Regions from separate parts of the Sphingomonas japonica genome, predicted to be linked through region 3. Evidence: predicted binding sites of a transcription regulator. Region 3 holds the regulator's gene; each other region holds the start of a gene.
What was found. The regulator LexA, encoded in region 3, represses DNA repair genes until DNA is damaged. The targets are predictions, from matches to a motif close to GTTCCNCNCTTGTTCT.

Region 1: the regulator LexA is predicted to act here: its motif matches at 2,386-2,401, upstream of FHY50_RS08620 (DUF6771 family protein).
Region 2: the regulator LexA is predicted to act here: its motif matches at 3,197-3,212, upstream of recA (recombinase RecA).
Region 4: the regulator LexA is predicted to act here: its motif matches at 2,089-2,104, upstream of uvrA (excinuclease ABC subunit UvrA).

What each region holds. Positions count from the first base shown of each region.
Region 1 covers NZ_VDYR01000001.1:1,734,696-1,739,550, reverse strand. The annotation lists gene FHY50_RS08635 (hypothetical protein) at 1-205, opposite strand, end outside; gene FHY50_RS08630 (hypothetical protein) at 251-1,582, shown strand; gene FHY50_RS08625 (hypothetical protein) at 1,755-2,117, opposite strand; gene FHY50_RS08620 (DUF6771 family protein) at 2,424-2,612, shown strand; gene FHY50_RS08615 (recombinase family protein) at 2,643-3,221, opposite strand; gene FHY50_RS08610 (DNA methyltransferase) at 3,416-4,855, shown strand, end outside.
Region 2 covers NZ_VDYR01000001.1:1,194,555-1,199,409, forward strand. The annotation lists gene FHY50_RS06015 (dicarboxylate/amino acid:cation symporter) at 1-1,014, opposite strand, end outside; gene FHY50_RS06020 (glutathione S-transferase family protein) at 1,134-1,760, opposite strand; gene recA (recombinase RecA) at 2,030-3,121, opposite strand; gene FHY50_RS06030 (nucleotide sugar dehydrogenase) at 3,418-4,689, shown strand; gene FHY50_RS06035 (glycosyltransferase family 4 protein) at 4,686-4,855, shown strand, end outside.
Region 3 covers NZ_VDYR01000001.1:642,543-647,397, reverse strand. The annotation lists gene FHY50_RS03200 (molybdopterin molybdotransferase MoeA) at 1-1,168, shown strand, start outside; gene lexA (transcriptional repressor LexA) at 1,223-1,906, shown strand; gene FHY50_RS03190 (ComEC/Rec2 family competence protein) at 1,900-4,068, opposite strand; gene gltX (glutamate--tRNA ligase) at 4,096-4,855, shown strand, end outside.
Region 4 covers NZ_VDYR01000001.1:403,106-407,960, forward strand. The annotation lists gene uvrA (excinuclease ABC subunit UvrA) at 1-2,080, opposite strand, end outside; gene FHY50_RS02020 (DNA methyltransferase) at 2,240-4,855, shown strand, end outside.

The DNA.
Region 1 (4,855 bases), 1.1 Mb from region 3:
CAAATAAATCGAAATTAGGCACAATTCCTAAACATACATAAACATGGCTTAACAGCCAGTAAGAACGGTTGAACATCTTTCCAGCTGCTGCATAATTGCCGCTCTTGGCGTTGAGGCGCAGACTCAGCGTCCAAGTCCAGCTGAGCTGCAATTCAGTAACGTACCAAATTGTCAAACGTAACAAGTATGGAATGGCGATAGCCATTCTATACCTTCAATATCTATATCTATATAACTATAGGAATCAATTATGCTAATCTACAAACTCAAAGAACCTTATATTAACAGTGAGCAATATCTAGACCTGACAGGAATGTGTAATTCTTTATCTTCTTCTAACTTAATTCAAGAATTGTCTAATTTAGTTGTTAAGGAGGTTGGAGGGATTAAATCTCCCTCGAAGCGACTGAAGGGGGCTACGGGAGCGTTAACCGCTGATCTTCTGGCATGCGCAGCAGAAAACCCCTTAGCCTTTCGTTATCGCTCTGTAGGATGCAACTCGTTTGCTGATGAGCCCATCGGATATCGCGCTTTCAGGGACGCATTTGATGCCCTTGTTGCCAACGGTTTCATCGAGAGCTTTCCCGGCAAAAAAGGAGGCGAAGGTGGCTTCGGAACCGCAACGCGAATGCGCGCTACTGGTAAGTTGATCGCATTGGCACTTCGGTTCGGGATCGCACTTGACCGGCTGGGCGAGCATTTCGGCACTGCTCCACTCCCGGCCACGATCAAGGAACCTGTAGTCATGCGGGCTCCTTCGAGAACGGATGCGAAGGGGCGGCATAGGGGCGCAAAGTTGAAGCTCGACACCAGCCATCCCGACATCGTTTCAAGCGGAGCTAGGATCAACCGACTCAACACCTTCATGGCGGGCGTGGCAGTCACTGGCATCAAACGCTGGACCCTCCAGCGCGTCTATTGCGACAACGGCAAGCCAGAGAGGTATGGGCGCTTTGGCGGACGCATCTACTCTCCGTTCCAAAACGGAAAAAAGAAGGGACGTCGGCATATCCGCTTCAACGGCGAGCTGGTCGTTGAAGTTGATATCGGCGCCAGCTTTCTTACAATTTATCATAGCCTCATGCACCGCCCGCTGGATACCAGCGTCGCTGACCTGTACGCCATGGCATGGCCCCCTAGGGCTATCGCGAAAGCATATATCAATGCGGCTTTTGGACTGGGGAAGGTTCATTCCAGATGGCCGTCAGAGGTCGTTGACCAGCTGGAGAACCCCCAGGGCCGGGACGTTCAACCCATCCCTGACGTGCGGAAAAACTACCCGGTAGGACGGGTAAGGACGGCTGTGACGAACAAGTTTCCCCTCCTGGCGGACTTGGGCGATAGCGGCTGCGCGTGGGGCGACCTGCACTATGCTGAAAGCGAGGTAGTGCTCGCGACGATAGAAAGTCTCGCCTTCGAGCACGCCATTCCCTCGCTTCCCCTTCACGATGCGATCCTTGTGCCGGTATCTAAATCCGGCCTCGCGATGCGCGTGCTATCCGCCGAATTCGAGCGACATATTGGAGTCAAACCTAAGCTAAAACTTAAGGAATATGGCGAAATACGCCGTTTAGCGGCTTAGCTTGCTCCCCGCGCCAGTGCGAAGAATATATACAGATTCTTCAAGTGTGAGCTTACGTTGATGGGATGACATAGCTCAGTAAGGAGGGGTAAGATTGTCTTCGACAATGTCTAAGATATGCCCCTCCACCCGGGCAAGCGAGACTGAGCCGCAACAAAGTATTGTTGCCTGTCTAGTCCTTCAAAGCAAAATCGCTAATCAGTTTCGCCTTCAACTCAGTCAGCGCGGCGTCGAAATCACGCATATAAGGAATCTTGGAGGGCAACGCATCGAAACTAAGGCCAGACGGTACGGACGCATCTAAGGCTGCGGAAAAAGCGACTCGTGCAGCAGCCACTTCTTCTTGGCAGGCGCCCTCGATCACCAGCTTGAATGTTTCCGGACTTACCTGCTTCAAAGTTGCCCTTTTCGTTGCTTCATTGAAGCAGGCATCCCGGGTGGCCATGGCCTTTTCTGCCACGGCCAACGGAGACGTTTGCGCGAGTGCACAGGTTGGAAAGGTTACGGCCATCGCCGCCGCAAGCAGAGTGCGCATTAAAGTTCCTTGTATTCGACCGCTCCATCCCGCCAGTCGGGACGGTTGAACGACGCGAACACAGGAACACGCCTCCCGCGTATTTCCCGAAGGTTTTATATTCCGCAGGCCGCCCGACCGATGTGATCGAGTGCCTGTGTTCGCCGCCATATGCGGGCCGCCCCTTCCGTTCAAAGTTGGAGCGACGCTCATTCCTTATGATTGAGCATCAATACTGTCTAGCGATACTCGCTTTCGGCAAATAAGCCCTTCTTCCCCCTTGCCCAGTGTTCCCCATATGTTCTAGCGCGCAATGCGGGAGATTCGATGATGACAGACACCCGCGAATTGATTGCTTTAGCGATCGACAACGCCCCAGCTTGGGCGAAACTGGCGCTCACCGTTCCGTCACCCCGTCTACGTGAGGATGGGCAACGTGAACTGGCGCGTCATGTTTATGTGGCGCTGACTAGCCCGGCGCCCGCCGATCCAAACCAGATGGTGCTGCCTCTATAATATCGATTACGCAGGCAACGCCCTCGCGCGCTAGGCCGCTCGCTTCTCAACCCGTTGAATAGCGGCGCGGGAAACGCCGTACTGTTTGGCTAGTATGCCCAGGGAAGCGCCCCGCGCGCGTGCTGCCATGATTTCCTGCTGTTCGCTGGTCTTAAGCCTTTGAGGCCTTCCTAGCGCCTTCCCAGACGCCTTCGCTCGCCTCAACCCAGCGTGAGTTCGCTCGATCAAAAGGTCGCGCTCAAACTCTGCGACGGCGGCGATAACGCCCATAGTCATTTTTCCTGCCGCACTTGTCAGATCGACCCCTCCAAGGGCCAGACAATGGACGCGTACGCCGTCCGCTGCCAATCGCTCGACCGTCGCGCGAACGTCCATCGCGTTTCGGCCCAGACGGTCCAGCTTCGTAACGATCAAGACGTCGTCCGCCTCTAGCCGGTCAACCAGCTTGGCGAAACCAGTCCGCTCCATCGCCGCGACGGACCCCGATACCGTTTCGACAACAATCCGCTTTGAATCGACATTGAAACCGGCGCTGACGATTTCCCGAACCTGATTGTCTGTTGTCTGGTCAGCAGTGCTAACGCGGCAATACGCGAATGTACGAGCCATCGAGCGCTTCCTTGTATCGAATCAGTGTATCGATACTGGCGGTGTATCTTAATTCGGTCAAGCTCATTTACGATACAGTCTTACTGCATGTATCGGAATCGACCGGTTTCGTGACGCAAAGCTAGCGAGGGCGATCCGCGCAATGGCGAACCTCGGGGTAGACCTGCTGACCCAGCGCGGGCATTCTCACGCGTATGACCAACCAGCTTTTTTATGGCGACAATCTAGACGTGCTGCGCGAGCATGTCAGTGACGAGAGTGTCGACCTTGTCTACCTTGATCCGCCCTTCAATTCGAACGCTAGCTATAATATCCTTTTTAGCTCGCCATCAGGGGTATCGTCGGACGCTCAAATCGAGGCGTTCGGCGACACGTGGCATTGGAACAATCATGCCGAGGAGGCTTTCGATCAGGTCGCCCGCAGCGGCCGAACCAGCACGTTTGACCTCCTGAACGCAATGCGCGCGTTTCTCGGCGAAAACGATATGATGGCTTATTTGTCAATGATGGCAGTCCGCCTAATAGAATTGCACAGAGTTTTGAAGAAGACCGGCACCCTATATTTACACTGTGACCCTACGGCCAGTCATTATCTTAAGCTTCTACTTGATGCCGTATTTGGTCCAGACCGATATGGTAATGAAATATCCTGGAAGCGTTCGAATCCAAAGAGTCTTTCAAGTCGCAACTTCGCTAACTGTCGTGATACCATTTTTCGGTATACTAAAACTAATGAGTCTGTTTTTAATCCAATATTTGGGGAGCACAATCCCGAATACGTGAAATCTGCGTATAAATATCGAGACGACTCTGGGCGGCCTTACCGCTTGTTGCCCCTCTTAAATCCCAACGATAACAGGCCTAATTTAACTTACGAGTTTCTTGGTGTAACCCGAGTTTGGCGCTGGACTAAGGAGCGAATGCAGCAATCATACGAAGACGGACTGGTCGTGCAGCTAAAACCGGGAGCAGTTCCGCAGTACAAAAAGTATCTCGATGATTCTGCCGGACGCACAATATCTAACGACTGGGACGACATACCACCTATTTCTGGCAATGAGGCCTTGGGCTACCCCACTCAGAAGCCGGTCTCACTGTTAGAAAGAATCATCTCCGCTTCATCTAACGAAGGTGATTTGGTTCTCGATCCATTTTGCGGCTGCGGGACGGCAGTGCACGCCGCACAGAAACTCGGTCGAAAATGGATTGGGATCGATATTACCCACCTAGCAATCGCTCTAATAGAAAAGCGCATTGGAGACGCCTTTCCTTTGGCGAAGTTCACTGTTGAAGGCACCCCTAAAGATTTGGCAGGCGCGCGCGATCTGGCGGCGCGCGACAAGTATCAGTTTCAGTGGTGGGCAGTATCAATGGTTGGGGCAATGCCATTCGGTGGTAAAAAGAAAGGGGCCGATGGCGGTATCGACGGGATCATATATTTCAAACCTGACGGGAAGCGCACGGAGAAAGCGCTGATTTCAGTCAAGGGTGGCGCAAACGTCGGAGTTCAAATGATTCGCGATTTGCACTCGACAATGGAAAGAGAAAGAGCGCCAATGGGCGTGTTCATTACGCTTGCAAGTCCCACTAGTGTAATGGAGCGGGAGGCTGCAGCTGTAGGTCGTTTCCAATCG
Region 2 (4,855 bases), 550 kb from region 3:
CATCGCCGTTCCGTTCTGATTGGCGGTGGCTCCGATGGTCAGCACGAAGCGCGCCACCTTGGGCGGGAGGTGGAGTTTCTGATCGGCGATCCGCAGCGATGTCGGCAGCGTCGCGTTCGACGACGCGGTCGAGAACGCCATTACGGACGCTTCCTGGGTATCCCGAAAGAACTGGATCGGCGATCGCTTGGCAAGCACGATCAGCAGGATCGGGAAGACGACGAACATCTGCGTCCCGAGCGCGGCGAGCACCACTCCAACGAACGCCGAGAGGCGGATCAGCAGGTCCCAGCCGAACAGCGCCGCGAGGTTGAACATGAAACAGAACACGGCGAGCGGCGCGAGGCGGATAACGACCCCGATCAGCGTCATGGCGACTTCGAACAGACCCTCGATACCGGCCTTGAGCTTCTGAACCTCGGGCCGATCCTGCGTCAGAACGATGCCGATGCCGAAGAACAGCGCGAAGAACATCACCGCGATGATATCGTTGTTCGACATCGCGGTGACGATGTTCGACGGCACGATCGACAGCACCGCTTCGACACCGGTCGGAGTTTCGGTGGTGCGCTGGAGGATGGCGTTGGCCCCGGCCCCGGCATCAGCGAGCATCGCCTGCGCCAGTGCCGGATCGACGCCGTCGCCGGGGCGCAGCACATTGACGAACACCAGGCTGACGACCACCGCGATTGTCGAAACGACGACGGTGAGCCCAAGCGTGCGCAAGCCCACGCGCTTGAGAGAGCGGATTTCGCCCATTTCGGCGATGCCTACGACCAGCGCCGAGAACAGCAGCGGTATCACGAGCATGAACAGCAGCCGCAGGAAGATCTGGCCGATCGGACCGGTAACATAGGTGGTGATCGTTTCCACCCACGGCGCGCCCGCGGCGCTCGCATAGACGATCAGCCCGCCGACCAGACCCAGTACGAAGCCGATCAGCATTTGATACTGCAGCGAAATTCCGCCCCGCTCGGTTGCCTGTTCGGCGCCGTCCATGCCGTCCCCCGTCATTATTGTGTCAGTCGGCACCGGCCCGTTTCCCAGCCCGGCCGCCTACCCACGATATGCTGTGGCCGGACGGGCGGGGGAGCGGGACAGTGCCGCATCCGCGTGAGCGGATCAAAAGATGCTCAGGCATAGGCATAGGGCCCGCCCTTGGCCAGAGCGGCCTGATAGGCGGGGCGGGCATGGATCTTGTCGAGCCAGGCGATCGTCGCCGGGCGCGACGCGTCGAGACCGCCGCGCGAGCGGGCGGCTTCGAGCGGAAAGCTCATCATCACGTCGGCGGCGGTGAAGGCGTCGCCTGCGAACCAGGGCCGCTCGCCAAGCTGCGCCTCGACATAGTCGAGATGGACGTCGATCATCGGCTGGAGTTTCTTCTGCGCGGCCTTTCCGAGCAGAGGAATGCGGCCGAGCACGAGCTTGACCAGCAGCGGCGGCATCAGCGAACCCTCGGCATAATGCAGGAAATGGCGATAGTGCAGCGCCGATCCGCGATGCGCCGGCGGGCCGAGCCGACCATCGGCCTTGTCGACGAGATATTCGATGATCGCGCCGGTTTCGGCGACGACCAGCCCGTCGTCCTCGATCACCGGTGACTTGCCGAGCGGATGCACCGCCTTTAGTTCCGGCGGCGCCAGCATCGTCGCCTTGTTCCGGCGATAGCGCTCCACCGCATAGGGCAGCCCCAGTTCCTCGAGCAGCCACAACACCCGCTGCGACCGGGAGTTTTCGAGGTGGTGGACGATAATGGTCATGCGCGGCGCTCCTCAGTCGGCATCGCAGCTCCGGCAGGAACCACGCGTGAGGCATAGGCAATAGCGAAACGGTCGCAAAGGTCGCACGAGAACGATGACCTGTCCGACCTCCTTTCCCGAACGCTCGTCACGCAGAGGACAAAATAGCTAGATCCCCACTTTTGCGGGGATGACGAGGAAGGAATGCGAGTGGAACGATCAACGGCCCGAGATGCTAAGTGGAAAAAGTGGAGACATAGCATCGCCTTCTCCACTTTCCCGACGCCACCTCATTCGTCGTCGTCATCCTCCCCGCCGGGACCGACCATCAGCTCTTCGGCGACCTTGTCGGTCCGGGTGCGAATCGCCTTTTCGAGGCGATCGGCCATCTCGGGATGCTCCTTGAGATAGGTCTTGGCATTCTCGCGCCCCTGCCCGATCCGCACCGAATCATAGCTGAACCACGCGCCCGACTTCTCGACCAGCCCGGCCTTGACGCCGAGGTCGAGGATCTCGCCGATCTTGGAGATCCCCTCGCCATACATGATGTCGAATTCGACCTGCTTAAACGGCGGTGCGACCTTGTTCTTGACCACCTTCACGCGCGTCGCGTTACCGACGATATCGTCGCGATCCTTGATCTGGCCAGTACGGCGAATATCGAGGCGCACCGAAGCGTAGAATTTGAGCGCGTTGCCGCCGGTGGTGGTTTCCGGATTGCCATACATCACGCCGATCTTCATGCGCAGCTGGTTGATGAAGATCACCATGCAGCGCGATCGGCTGATCGAGCCGGTGAGCTTGCGCAAGGATTGCGACATCAACCGCGCCTGCAGGCCGACATGGCTGTCGCCCATCTCGCCCTCGATCTCGGCGCGCGGCACCAGCGCGGCGACCGAATCGACCACCAGCACGTCGATCGCGTTCGAGCGCACCAGCGTATCGACGATTTCGAGCGCCTGCTCGCCGGTATCGGGTTGCGACACGATCAGTTCGTCGATGTTGACGCCCAGCTTCTTGGCATAGACCGGATCGAGCGCGTGCTCGGCATCGACGAACGCCGCGGTTCCGCCGCCGCGCTGCGCCTCGGCAATGACGTGGAGCGCGAGCGTGGTCTTGCCCGAGCTTTCGGGGCCATAGACCTCGATCACGCGTCCCCGCGGCAAGCCGCCCACGCCAAGGGCGATGTCGAGCCCGAGCGATCCGGTCGACACGGTCTCGACCTGCATCGTCTCCTTCGAGCCGAGCCGCATTGCGCTGCCCTTGCCAAAGGCGCGGTCGATCTGCGCCAGTGCGGCGTCGAGCGCCTTTTGCCGGTCGCCCGCGACCTTGTCGGTGGAAGCTGCCATCTTGCTGTCGATCACCTTGAGTGTTGCTGCCATCTGTCGCTCCCATCGCTAGCCCAGCCGGGCGGGTCGTTCAACGCACTGCGAGCTGCGTACAGCATTTGTTCCTTTGGAACAAGTGAGGAACGCGGGGCGGATGGACCACCGCACTGTTCATCGCAGGGGATCGGGCATTGGTGTGTGTCGCAGCCCGGTGGACTACTATGCGGCTGGCAAAACCCTCGATATAGCCGCGTGATTAAACTGAAACGGCCTCCAGAAGCGCGCAAATGCGTGGATATGAGGCCCGCGCCGATTTCGGCACCGGCGTCTCCTGTTCAAGATAAGGTTCGATGATGAAGATCGCTATTTTCGGCTTGGGTTATGTCGGCTTCACCGCAGCGTGCTGCATCGCCAGCGAAGGCCATATGGTCGTTGGGATCGATGTGAACGAAGCCAAGGTAAAGAACATCCGCGCCGGAATACCCCCGATTTCCGAACCCGGCGTGCAGGAACTCTTGGCGGACGGCCTTCGCAGCGGCCTGATTCTGGCCGCAACCACGGCGGGCGAACACCTCGATGACTGCGACATGGCGATCGTCTGCGTCGGAACACCAAGTGCGGCCGATGGCGCGCACGACATGCGCTTCATTGCCGACGTCAGCCGACAGATCGCCGCTGCCGTCAATCCGGCACGCGCGCGGCCCCTGACGGTGGCGTATCGCTCGACGATTCGACCCGGAACTATTGAGGGACTGATCGCACCGATCTTTGGCGCCGAGCTCGGCGATGCGGCGAGCAGCGCGATCGAACTGGTCTACAACCCGGAATTCCTGCGCGAGGCGACGGCGGTTCATGATTATTTCAATCCGCCCAAGATCGTCGTCGGCACGGCAGATGCCCTGCCTTCGGCGAACATGGACATACTGCACCAGAACCTGAAGGTGCCGACATTCCATGTCGGTTTTCGCGAAGCCGAGTTGACCAAGTTCGTGGACAATAGTTGGCACGCAATGAAGGTCGCGTACGCGAACGAAGTCGGCCGGGTGTGCATGCGTCTCGGCATCAGTGCCAGCCAGGTGCACGAGATCTTCATCTCCGACACGAAGTTGAACATCTCCCCCTATTACCTGCGTCCAGGCGGAGCGTTCGGCGGCTCCTGCCTGCCCAAGGACGTGCGCGCGCTGCAGCGTATCGCGGCGGACTGTGGTGCCAATACCCATCTGGTCGATTCGCTGTTGCGATCCAACGACGCGCACAAGCGCGAGTTGTTCGAACATGCGACTGCCGGGCTGGCGCCGGGCGCAAGCGTCCTTCTGGTCGGCCTGGCGTTCAAGGCAGAGACGGACGATCTTCGTGAAAGCCCCAATGTCGATCTAGCGCGGATGCTGCTCCAGGCGGGGTATGTCCTTTCGATCTTCGATCCTGCCATCGACGCATCGAAGCTCGCCGGCGCGAATCTCGGCTATGCCTTCATGCAGATCCCCCAACTCGAACAACTGCTGATCGGCCAGACCGAAGCCGAAGCCGGCGACTTCGACCGCGTACTTTCCAGCAACGCGACGATGAAGCAGCTCCGCCTCGCCGACAATTCCCCCGTGGTCGATCTCGGTGCGCTGAAGTGAGCGAGCCGGGGACTGCGGGGACAGCAGAGACGCGCCCTGCGGCGGATGTCACAACGACACGGAGACCGCTGGCCGGACGCAAGGTCCTCATCATCGTCGAGAACCTTCCGCTCCCGTTCGATCGCCGCGTCTGGCAGGAGGCACAAACACTGCGCGACGCCGGAAT
Region 3 (4,855 bases):
CGTCGCCGAAGCACAGGCGCGCCTGCTGGCGCTGCTGCCGCTGCTGGCGACCGAGCCCGTGGCGCTGCGCGACGCTGCGGGCCGCTGGGCGGCCGAGCCGCTGGCGGCGCTTCGCACCCAGCCCGCGAGTGACCTGTCGGCGATGGACGGCTATGCGATCCGCCATGCCGACCTGCCCGGCCCATGGCGCGTGGTCGGCGAAAGCGCTGCCGGACACCGCTTCGACGGGGCGATCACGGCGGGGGACGCGGTGCGCATCTTCACCGGCGCGGCGATGCCGAGCGGTGCCGACTGCGTGCTGGTTCAGGAGGAAGCGCGCCGCGACGGCGCAGTGCTGACGCTGGCCGGTGACGGTCCGCGCGGGCCGGGCGGCAATGTCCGGCGGCGCGGGCTCGATTTCTCTTGCGGCGATCCGCTCGTCGCGGTGGGCGAACAGCTGACGCCGCAGCTGCTGGGACTCGCTGCAGTCGCCGGGCACGCGCAGGTGGAAGTGCGACGCCGGGTTTGCGTGGCGGTGGCGGCGACGGGCGACGAACTGGTCGCGCCGGGAAGCGACCTCGGGCCCGACCAGCTACCCGAATCGAATGGCGTTATGCTGTCTGCAATGCTCGCGGCGCTGCCTGTCGATATCGTCGATCTCGGCATCCTGCCCGATCGGCTCGAAGTGATGGTCGAGGCCTTTGCGGGCATCGATGCGGATATGCTGGTGACGACGGGCGGCGCCTCGGTCGGTGACCACGACCTGATCTGTCCCGCGCTGACCGCAGCGGGCGCGGAGATCGATTTCTGGCGGATCGCGCTGCGCCCCGGCAAGCCGATGCTGGCGGGGCGGATGCGCGACACCGTCGTGCTGGGACTGCCGGGCAACCCTGTGTCGGCATTCGTCACCGCGCATCTGTTCGTGCTGCCGATGGTGCGTGCGCTCGGCGGCGCGGCGATGCCGTGGCCGACTCCCGTTCCCGCGGTGGCGGGCAGCGCGCTTCCCGCCAATGGCGATCGGCTCGATTACATGCGCGCTACGCTGGCAGACGGTGTCGCCACCCCTGCCGACGCACAGGACAGTTCGATGCTGCGGACGCTCGCCAGGGCGCAATGCCTGATCGTTCGACAACCCCATGCGCCGCCCATGGCCAAAGGCGAACGCGTGGATATTCTGCCCATCGCTTGACTTGTCCGCAGGCGTTGCTAGGGTGTTCCGCGTCTGTTCCGACGGAGGTACGCCATGCTCACGCGCAAGCAGCACGAATTGATCTGCTTCATTTCCGACCGCCTTGCCGAAACCGGCGTATCGCCCTCGTTCGAGGAGATGAAGGATGCGCTGGATCTCAAGTCGAAGTCGGGCGTCCATCGTCTGATCAGCGCGCTGGAGGAGCGACAGTTTCTGCGCCGCCTGCCCAATCGCGCGCGCGCGCTCGAGGTGCTGCGCATGCCCGAGCGCGGTGACGTCAAGAAGGCAAATGCGAAAACACTGTCGCAGGTGTCACCTTCCTCCACTTCACGCAACACACCCCCGTCCCCCGCCAACGATGTCATTGAGATTCCGCTGCACGGCCGCATCGCCGCTGGCATGCCGGTCGAGGCCATGGAGGGCGCCACGATGCTGCCCGTCCCCGCCGCGCTGCTCGGTTCGGGCGATCATTACGCGCTTGAGGTTGCGGGCGATTCGATGGTCGATGCCGGCATTCTCGACGGCGACTATGCGCTGATCCGGCGGCAGGACGAGGCGCGCGAGGGCGAGATCGTCGTTGCGCTGATCGACGATCATGAAGCGACGCTGAAATATTTCAGGCATGAAGGCGCGATGGTTCGGCTCGATCCCGCCAATCGCAGCCATGATCCGCAGCGCTATCGCCCCGATCAGGTGCGCGTGCAGGGCAGGCTCGCCGGATTGCTGCGCCGTTATTGAGGGCGATAGCGCGGCGGCCGGACGATCGGCGGCGTGACCCAGGGGTGGCGGTCGCCGGGGCTGCGCACGGTGACGAGGCGCCCGGCGTGGAGGGCGATGGCAACGCCGCCGGTCCGCACCAGCGCGGCGCGGTCCAGCCTTAGCCAGCGCGGTACGCACCCCGCGGGCAGGCCGCGGTCGGCAATGACGATGTCTGCCTGTCGGCAGGCCGCGATCAACTCGCCCGCATCGACGAAATAACCGCTGCGCGTCGCCAGGATGCGCCAGGTCCGCGTGGCACTGCGATAATCGGCGATGCACAGGTCGGCGCTGCAGCGCACGTCGCCGCGATCGGCAAGCGCGCCGAGTTCTGCGTCGGTGCCCGCGGTTTCGCCCAGCATCGAGCGGACATAGTCGCCCGCCCGATCGCGCAACAACGCCATCCCGCCATCGGCACTGCGCAGCGCGAGGTGGCGGCCGTCGCCGGTGACGATCAGGTCGGGCCGCGGAGTCGTCAGCGCCCAGCCCGCCCCCACTGCCAGCGGCACCAGGCCGAACGCCCGCACGCGAGTCCGCCACAAACCGATCCACAGCATGCCCAGGAGCATCGCCGCGAACGCACCCGCGGGAATTGCCGGCAATGCGGTCACCGCTCCGGGCGCCGCCGCGACGGTCCGCGCGATCCACAGCAGCAGTTCGAGCGATGCCGCCACCAGCCACCACACCGGCGCGCCCAGCCCCACCAGATCGAGCGCCAGCGCCAGCGCCTCAAGCGGCATCGTCACAAAAGTAGTCAGCGGAATCGCGACGATATTAGCCAGCGCACCATACAGCCCGGCCTTGTGGAAATGGAACAGCGCGATCGGCGTCAGCGCCAGTTCGACCGCGACGCCGGTCAGCAGCAGCGACGCGATGCCCCGCCCGATCCGCCGGATGCCGCCTTCCTCGCGCCGTGCGAACCAGCCCCGCACCCGCGGATATTCCTGCAGGGCAATAATCGCGGTGACCGCGGCGAAGCTCAACTGGAAGCTCGGCCCAGCGATCGATTCGGGCCATAGAAGCAGCACGATGGTCGCGCCGGCGGCAACCAGCCTGAGCGTGATCGCTTCGCGTCCCAGCGCCAAGGCCGCCAGCACCAGCAATGCGGCAATGCACGAGCGCACCGTCGGGACTTCCGCGCCGGAAAACAGCGTGTAGGCGACCGCGACCGCAGCGGCGGCTCCCGCGGCGACCATCGGCAGCCGCACCCGCAGCGCCAGCGCGGGACTCAGCGCCAGCAGCTTTAGCACCAGCACCATGGTCGCCCCGACGACGGCGGTGACATGCAACCCGCTGATCGACAGCAGATGCGCGAGGCCCGAACGGCGCATCGCTTCGGCATCGTCCTCGCTGATCGCTCCTTCGTCGCCGGTGGCCAGTGCCGACGCGATGCCGCCGGCGCTGCCTTCGACCCGGCGTTCGATATGGCGCGCGACGCGATTGCGCAGGTCTCTGCCCGGCTGGTCGCCGGGTGCGACGATAGCGATCGGGGCAAAGGCGCGCCCGCTCGCCCCCAAGCCATCGAACCATGCGACGCGTGCGAAATCATATGCGCCGGGCACTGCCGGCGGGGCAGGCGGCATCAGCCTTGCCCGCAAGCGCAGAATCGCGCCGCGCGCCAGGCCATCGGGCACATCGCGTTCGGCGATGTTGACGCGGACCACCGGGGGCAAGCCGCCTTCCACTTCGCCATCGACCTGCTGCACGCGCAATCGCACGCGGACCAGTTCGCGCGCCGACAGTGCCTCGATGCGTTCGACCCTGCCGGTAAAGGCGACCACCGCGGGACGCGAGAGGACCGGCGCAGCGACCCGTTCAGCCCGGCCCCAAACCAGCGCGCAGCCAAGCGCCATCGCCAGTCCGGCAATTGCGACCGCCGGTCCCGCTCGGCCGCCACGCATCGTCGCCGCACCTGCCCCGGCGATCGCCAGCGCCAGCGCGATGAAGCCGGCCCAGCGCACGGCATCGGGCAACACAAACCATGCAGCGACGCCTGCCCCCAGGAAAACCGGAATCCAAAGCGGCAGCTGATCGCGTTCCGCTTCCAGCCAGCGCTCGATCGCAGGGTACCGCCAGCGGCCGACGCTGCCGGTTTGAAGCGCGGGAAACCCCGTGCTAGGGGCGGGCGCGGCGAAACGAGCCATTCATTTACAGCTTGGGAGCAAGCGCGCTTGGGCGCAACCGACGATATCGACACCGGCGCCGCGACGCCTGCCGAGCCGCGCCCCGTGGTGACGCGCTTCGCCCCGTCGCCGACCGGCTTCCTCCACATAGGAGGAGCGCGCACCGCGCTGTTCAACTGGCTGTACGCGCGTCATCATGGCGGCCGTTTCCTGCTGCGGATCGAGGATACCGATCGCGCGCGGTCGACGCAGCCCGCGATCGACGCGATCCTCGACGGCATGCGCTGGCTGGGACTCGATTGGGACGGCGAGGCGGTGTTCCAGTTCACCCGCGCCGATCGCCATGCCGAGGTGGCGCGGCAGCTGCTCGCCAGCGGCCACGCCTATCGCTGTTATCTGACGCAGGAAGAGCTTGCGGCGATGCGCGCGGCGGCGCAGGCCGAAAAGCGACCGTTCAAGGTGGTCAGCCCGTGGCGCGACGCCGATCCGGCAAGCACCCCCGATCTCCCGTACGTCGTGCGGCTCAAGGCCGAACAGACCGGAGCGACGCGGATCGCCGACCGCGTACAAGGCGACGTCACCGTCCAGAACGCCGAGATCGACGATTTCGTGCTGCTGCGATCCGATGGCACGCCGACCTATATGCTCGCGGTGGTGGTCGACGATCACGACATGGGCGTCACTCACGTCATCCGCGGCGACGATCACCTCAACAACGCCTTTCGCCAGCTCGGCATTCTCCGTGCGATGGGCTGGCCCGAGCCGGTCTACGCGCATGTGCCGCTGATCCACGGCGCCGATGGCGCGA
Region 4 (4,855 bases), 240 kb from region 3:
GCGCGCCGTTGAGCGCGCGCGCGGCAGCGGCGTAGAGCGTGTCGATGGTGAAGCTGGACTTGCCCGAGCCCGACACGCCGGTGACGCAGGTGAAGGTGCCGAGCGGGATGCTGGCGGTGACGCCGGTGAGGTTGTTGGCGACGGCGTTGTGGACGGTGAGCTTCTTGCCGTTGCCCTTGCGGCGCTTGGCCGGGACGGGGACTTCGCGCGTGCCGTTGAGATAGTCGGCGGTGACGCTGCCCTTTGCCTTGAGCAGTTGCTTGAGCGTGCCCTTGGCCACGATCTCTCCGCCGTGGACGCCGGCGCCGGGGCCCATGTCGATGACGTAATCGGCAGTGCGGATCGCGTCCTCGTCATGCTCGACGACGAGGACGGTGTTGCCGAGATCGCGCAGGCGGCGCAGCGTCTTGAGCAGCATGTCGTTGTCGCGCTGGTGCAGGCCGATGCTGGGTTCGTCGAGGACGTAGAGCACGCCCGACAGGCCGCTGCCGATCTGCGACGCGAGGCGGATGCGCTGGCTCTCGCCGCCGGACAGCGTGCCCGAGGTGCGGTCGAGGTTGAGATAGTCGAGGCCGACATTGTTGAGGAAGCCGAGGCGTTCGAGGATTTCCTTGAGGATGCGCTCGGCGATTTCCTTCTGCTGGCCGGTCATGGTGTCGGGCAGCGCCTGGAAGAAGGCGAGCGCGTCGACCACCGAGAGATGCGTGGCATAGGCGATGTCGTGGCCGCCGATCTTCACCGCCAGCGCCTCGGGCTTGAGGCGGGCGCCGTGGCAGACTTCGCAGGGGTGCGAGGCCTGGTACTTGGAAAGCTCCTCGCGCATCCAGGCGGATTCGGTCGACAGCATGCGGCGATTGAGATTGCCGATGACGCCTTCGAACGGTTTCTTGACGTCGTACGACTTGCGGCCATCGACGAAGGTCAGCGTGACCGGCTTGCCCTTGGTGCCGTAGAGGATGGCATCGCGGTGCTCGGGGGCGAGATCGGCCCAGGGTGTTTCAAGCGAAAACCCGAAATGGCGCGCGAGGCTGCCGAGCACCTGCATGTAATAGGGCGAGGGCGGGTTGGACTTCGCCCACGGCACGACCGCGCCCTTCTTGATCGACAGGGCGTGGTTGGGGACGACGAGGTCCTCGTCGAACAGCAGTTTCTCGCCCAGGCCGTCGCAGGCGGGGCAGGCGCCCTGGGGAGCGTTGAACGAGAACAGCCGCGGCTCGATCTCGGCGATGGTGAAGCCCGAGACGGGGCAGGCGAATTTTTCGGAAAAGACAATGCGGTTGGGTGGGATGCCCGCGCCCTTCAGCTTCTGATCCGGAGCGCCGGCGTCAGCGGCCGCGTCCTCGCGCCCGGGCACGACGCCGTCGACCAGATCGACATAGGCCAGCCCCTCGGCCAGCTTGAGCGCGGTCTCGAAGCTCTCGGCGAGCCGGGTGGCCATGTCGCCGCCGACCACGAGGCGATCGACCACCACTTCGATGTCGTGCTTGTACTTCTTGTCGAGCGCGGGGGCGTCCTCGATCATGTGCGTCTCGCCGTCGATGCGGACGCGCTGGAAGCCGGCCTTCTGCCACTCGGCGAGCTCCTTGCGATACTCGCCCTTGCGCCCGCGCACGACGGGGGCGAGGAGGAGCAGGCGGGTGCCCTCCGGCAAGGCGAGGACGCGATCGACCATCTGGCTGACGGTCTGCGCGCTGATCGGCAGGCCGGTGGCGGGCGAATAGGGAATGCCGACGCGTGCCCACAGCAGCCGCATGTAATCGTAGATCTCGGTGACGGTCGCCACGGTCGATCGCGGATTGCGGCTGGTGGTCTTCTGCTCGATCGAGATGGCGGGCGACAGCCCCTCGATATGATCGACGTCGGGCTTCTGCATCAGCTCGAGGAACTGGCGCGCATAGGCCGACAGCGATTCGACGTAGCGGCGCTGCCCCTCGGCATAGATGGTGTCGAAGGCGAGGCTCGACTTGCCGCTGCCCGACAAGCCGGTGATGACCGTGAGGGTGTCGCGCGGGATGTCGATGTCGACGCCCTTGAGATTATGCTCGCGCGCGCCGCGGACGGAGATGTGGGTTAGGGACATGGGGGAGCGTTCTATCTTCGTTCTGGAGCGGGCGCCAGAGGGGGAGATAGGGGTGAGGGACGGGTTGTAGAAGGGCGGTTGCGGTTTGCGACGGGCGCGATGTGCCGCTAGCGTCGCGCAGCGGGGGAAGCGATGCGACTGAGCTGGCAGGAAATTCGGGTGCGAGCACGGCGCTTTTCGGAGCGCTGGGCCGACGCGCATTACGAAAAGGGCGAAACGCAGTCCTTCTACAATGAGTTCTTCGACGTGTTCGGCGTCGATCGCAAGAAGGTCGCGATCTTCGAACGCAAGATCGAGATGATCGACAGCAACAAGCGCGGCTTCATCGACCTGTTCTGGCCGAGCGTGCTGCTGGTCGAACAGAAAAGCGCCGGGAAAGACCTGCTGCGCGCCGAAGGGCAAGCACTGGATTATGTGCTGGGCCTGCGCGATCGCGACGCGCCGAAATATGTAATGACCTGCGATTTCCAGCGGTTCCGGCTGCTGGAACTGGAAACGCGCAAGGAAGTCGCCTTCACGCTGCCGCAACTCCACAAGCATGTCGAGGAATTCGGCTTCATGCTGGGCGTCCAGCGCCGTTCCTATGGCAACCAGGCCGCAGTCAACATCAAGGCTGCCGAACTGCTGGGCACGATCCACGACGCGCTGGAGGCGAAAAATTATCGCGGCATCGACCTGGAACGGTTGATGGTGCGGCTGTTGTTCTGCCTGTTCGCCGACGACACTGGCATTTTCGGCAACAAGGACGATTTCCTCTATCTGATCGAGGAGCGGACCGACGCGGATGGGGGCAATGTCGGGCGCGTGCTGAACGAGTTGTTCGAAGTGCTGGACACGCATGCCGACCAGCGCGTGACGGGGATGGACCCGGAGTTCGGCAAGTTCCCCTATGTCAACGGCGCGCTGTTCACCGGGGCGCTGCGCACCGCGGTGTTCGATGCGCAGATGCGCGACGACCTGATTGCGGCGGCGAAATTCGACTGGGGCAAGGTCAGCCCGGCGATTTTCGGATCGCTCTTCCAGTCGGTGATGGACAAGGGCGAACGGCGCAAGAAGGGCGCGCATTACACCACCGAGCCGAACATCATGAAGGTGATCGGCCCGCTCTTCCTCGATGAACTGTGCAGCGAGCTGGACCGACTGAAGGCGGGGCGTGACGGCGGCAAGCGGCCGGCGCTGCTGGCGTTCCAGGAACGGCTGGGATCGCTCGACTTCCTCGACCCGGCATGCGGGTGCGGCAATTTCCTGGTCGTCACCTATCGCGAGTTGCGCGCGATGGAGCAGGAGGTGCTGGAGGCGGTCTATGACGTCAATTCGCCGATGCTGTACGATGTCGAGGCGCTGAGCGTCGTGCGGCTGGCGCAGTTTCACGGGATCGAGTTGGAGGAATTTCCCGCGCATATCGCCGAGGTGGCGATGTGGATGACCGAGCATCTGGCGAATATCGAGCTGGGCCGGACGTTCGGGAAAGTATTCGCCGACATCCCGCTGACCGACAGCGCCAATATCGTGCATGGCGACGCGCTGGAGATCGACTGGGACACGGTGCTGCCGCACGAGCGGTGCTTCGCGGTGATGGGCAATCCGCCGTTTGTTGGCCAGAGTTATCAATCGCCCGAACAGCGGATTCAGATGGCGAGGATTATCGACGCCAAAAGTGGGAAACCCGGTTCTCTGGATTTCGTCTGCGCGTGGTTCATCAAGGCGGGCGCCTATATTGCGAGCGGGCCAACACGGATCGGATTGGTATCGACCAATTCGATCACACAGGGCGAACAGGTCGCACAGCTATGGCCGATCCTGTTCGAACGCCATGGGCTGGAGATCGCCTTCGCCCATCGGACCTTTGCCTGGGGATCGGACGCGCGCGGCAAGGCGCATGTCCATGTCGTTATCATAGGCCTGACGCATCGCAGCGTGCAGCCGAGGGAAAAGCGGCTGTTCAGCTATGACGACATCGATGGCGAACCGGACGAGACGGTGCATGACGCGCTGACAGCGTATCTGTTCGATGCGGGAAGCGTCGGGAACCGGCATATGGTTATCGCGGAAGCTACGCGTCCTCTCAGCGCGCCAAAGCCACTTCGCATGGGAAGTAAGATCGTCGATGGAGGTCACTACATATTCTCGCCGGATGAGAAACGGCAATTCGTTGAAGATGAGCCGGCTTCGGCCGAGCTCTTTGTCCCCTTGATCGGCTCCTTGGAGTTTATTCGGGGTTCGAAGCGATGGCTGCTACTCTTGCAGCAGGTTTCTCCGTCGACTTTGCATACGCTGCCCAAGGTGTTGGAGCGAGTCCGTGCGGTGCGTGACTTTCGTGCCGCCAGTAAAAAGGTGGCAACTCAGCGATTAGCGGCCTTTCCGCTTCGCTTTGAAGTGAATACGATACCGCGAGGCGCCTATCTGGTGGTGCCCGAAGTAAGTTCCGAAAGAAGGGCTTACGTGCCTATCGGATGGCTCACACCCCCCACCGTGCCGACAAATCTAATTCAGACTTTGCAAGAGGCAACGAAGTGGGACTTCGGCGTCGTTACTAGCGCGATGCACATGGCGTGGTTGCGCCACATGGGTGGTCGCTTGAAGAGCGACTACCGTTACTCAATCGGCCTCGTCTACAACACCTTCCCCTGGCCCGAAGCCTCCCCCGCCCAGCGCGCGCAGATCGAGGCGCTGGCGCAAGCCGTGCTCGACGCGCGGGCGGAATGGCCGGCGTCCAGCCTGGCCGATCTCTACGATCCCGACACCATGCCGGCCAATCTGCGCAAGGCGCATGCC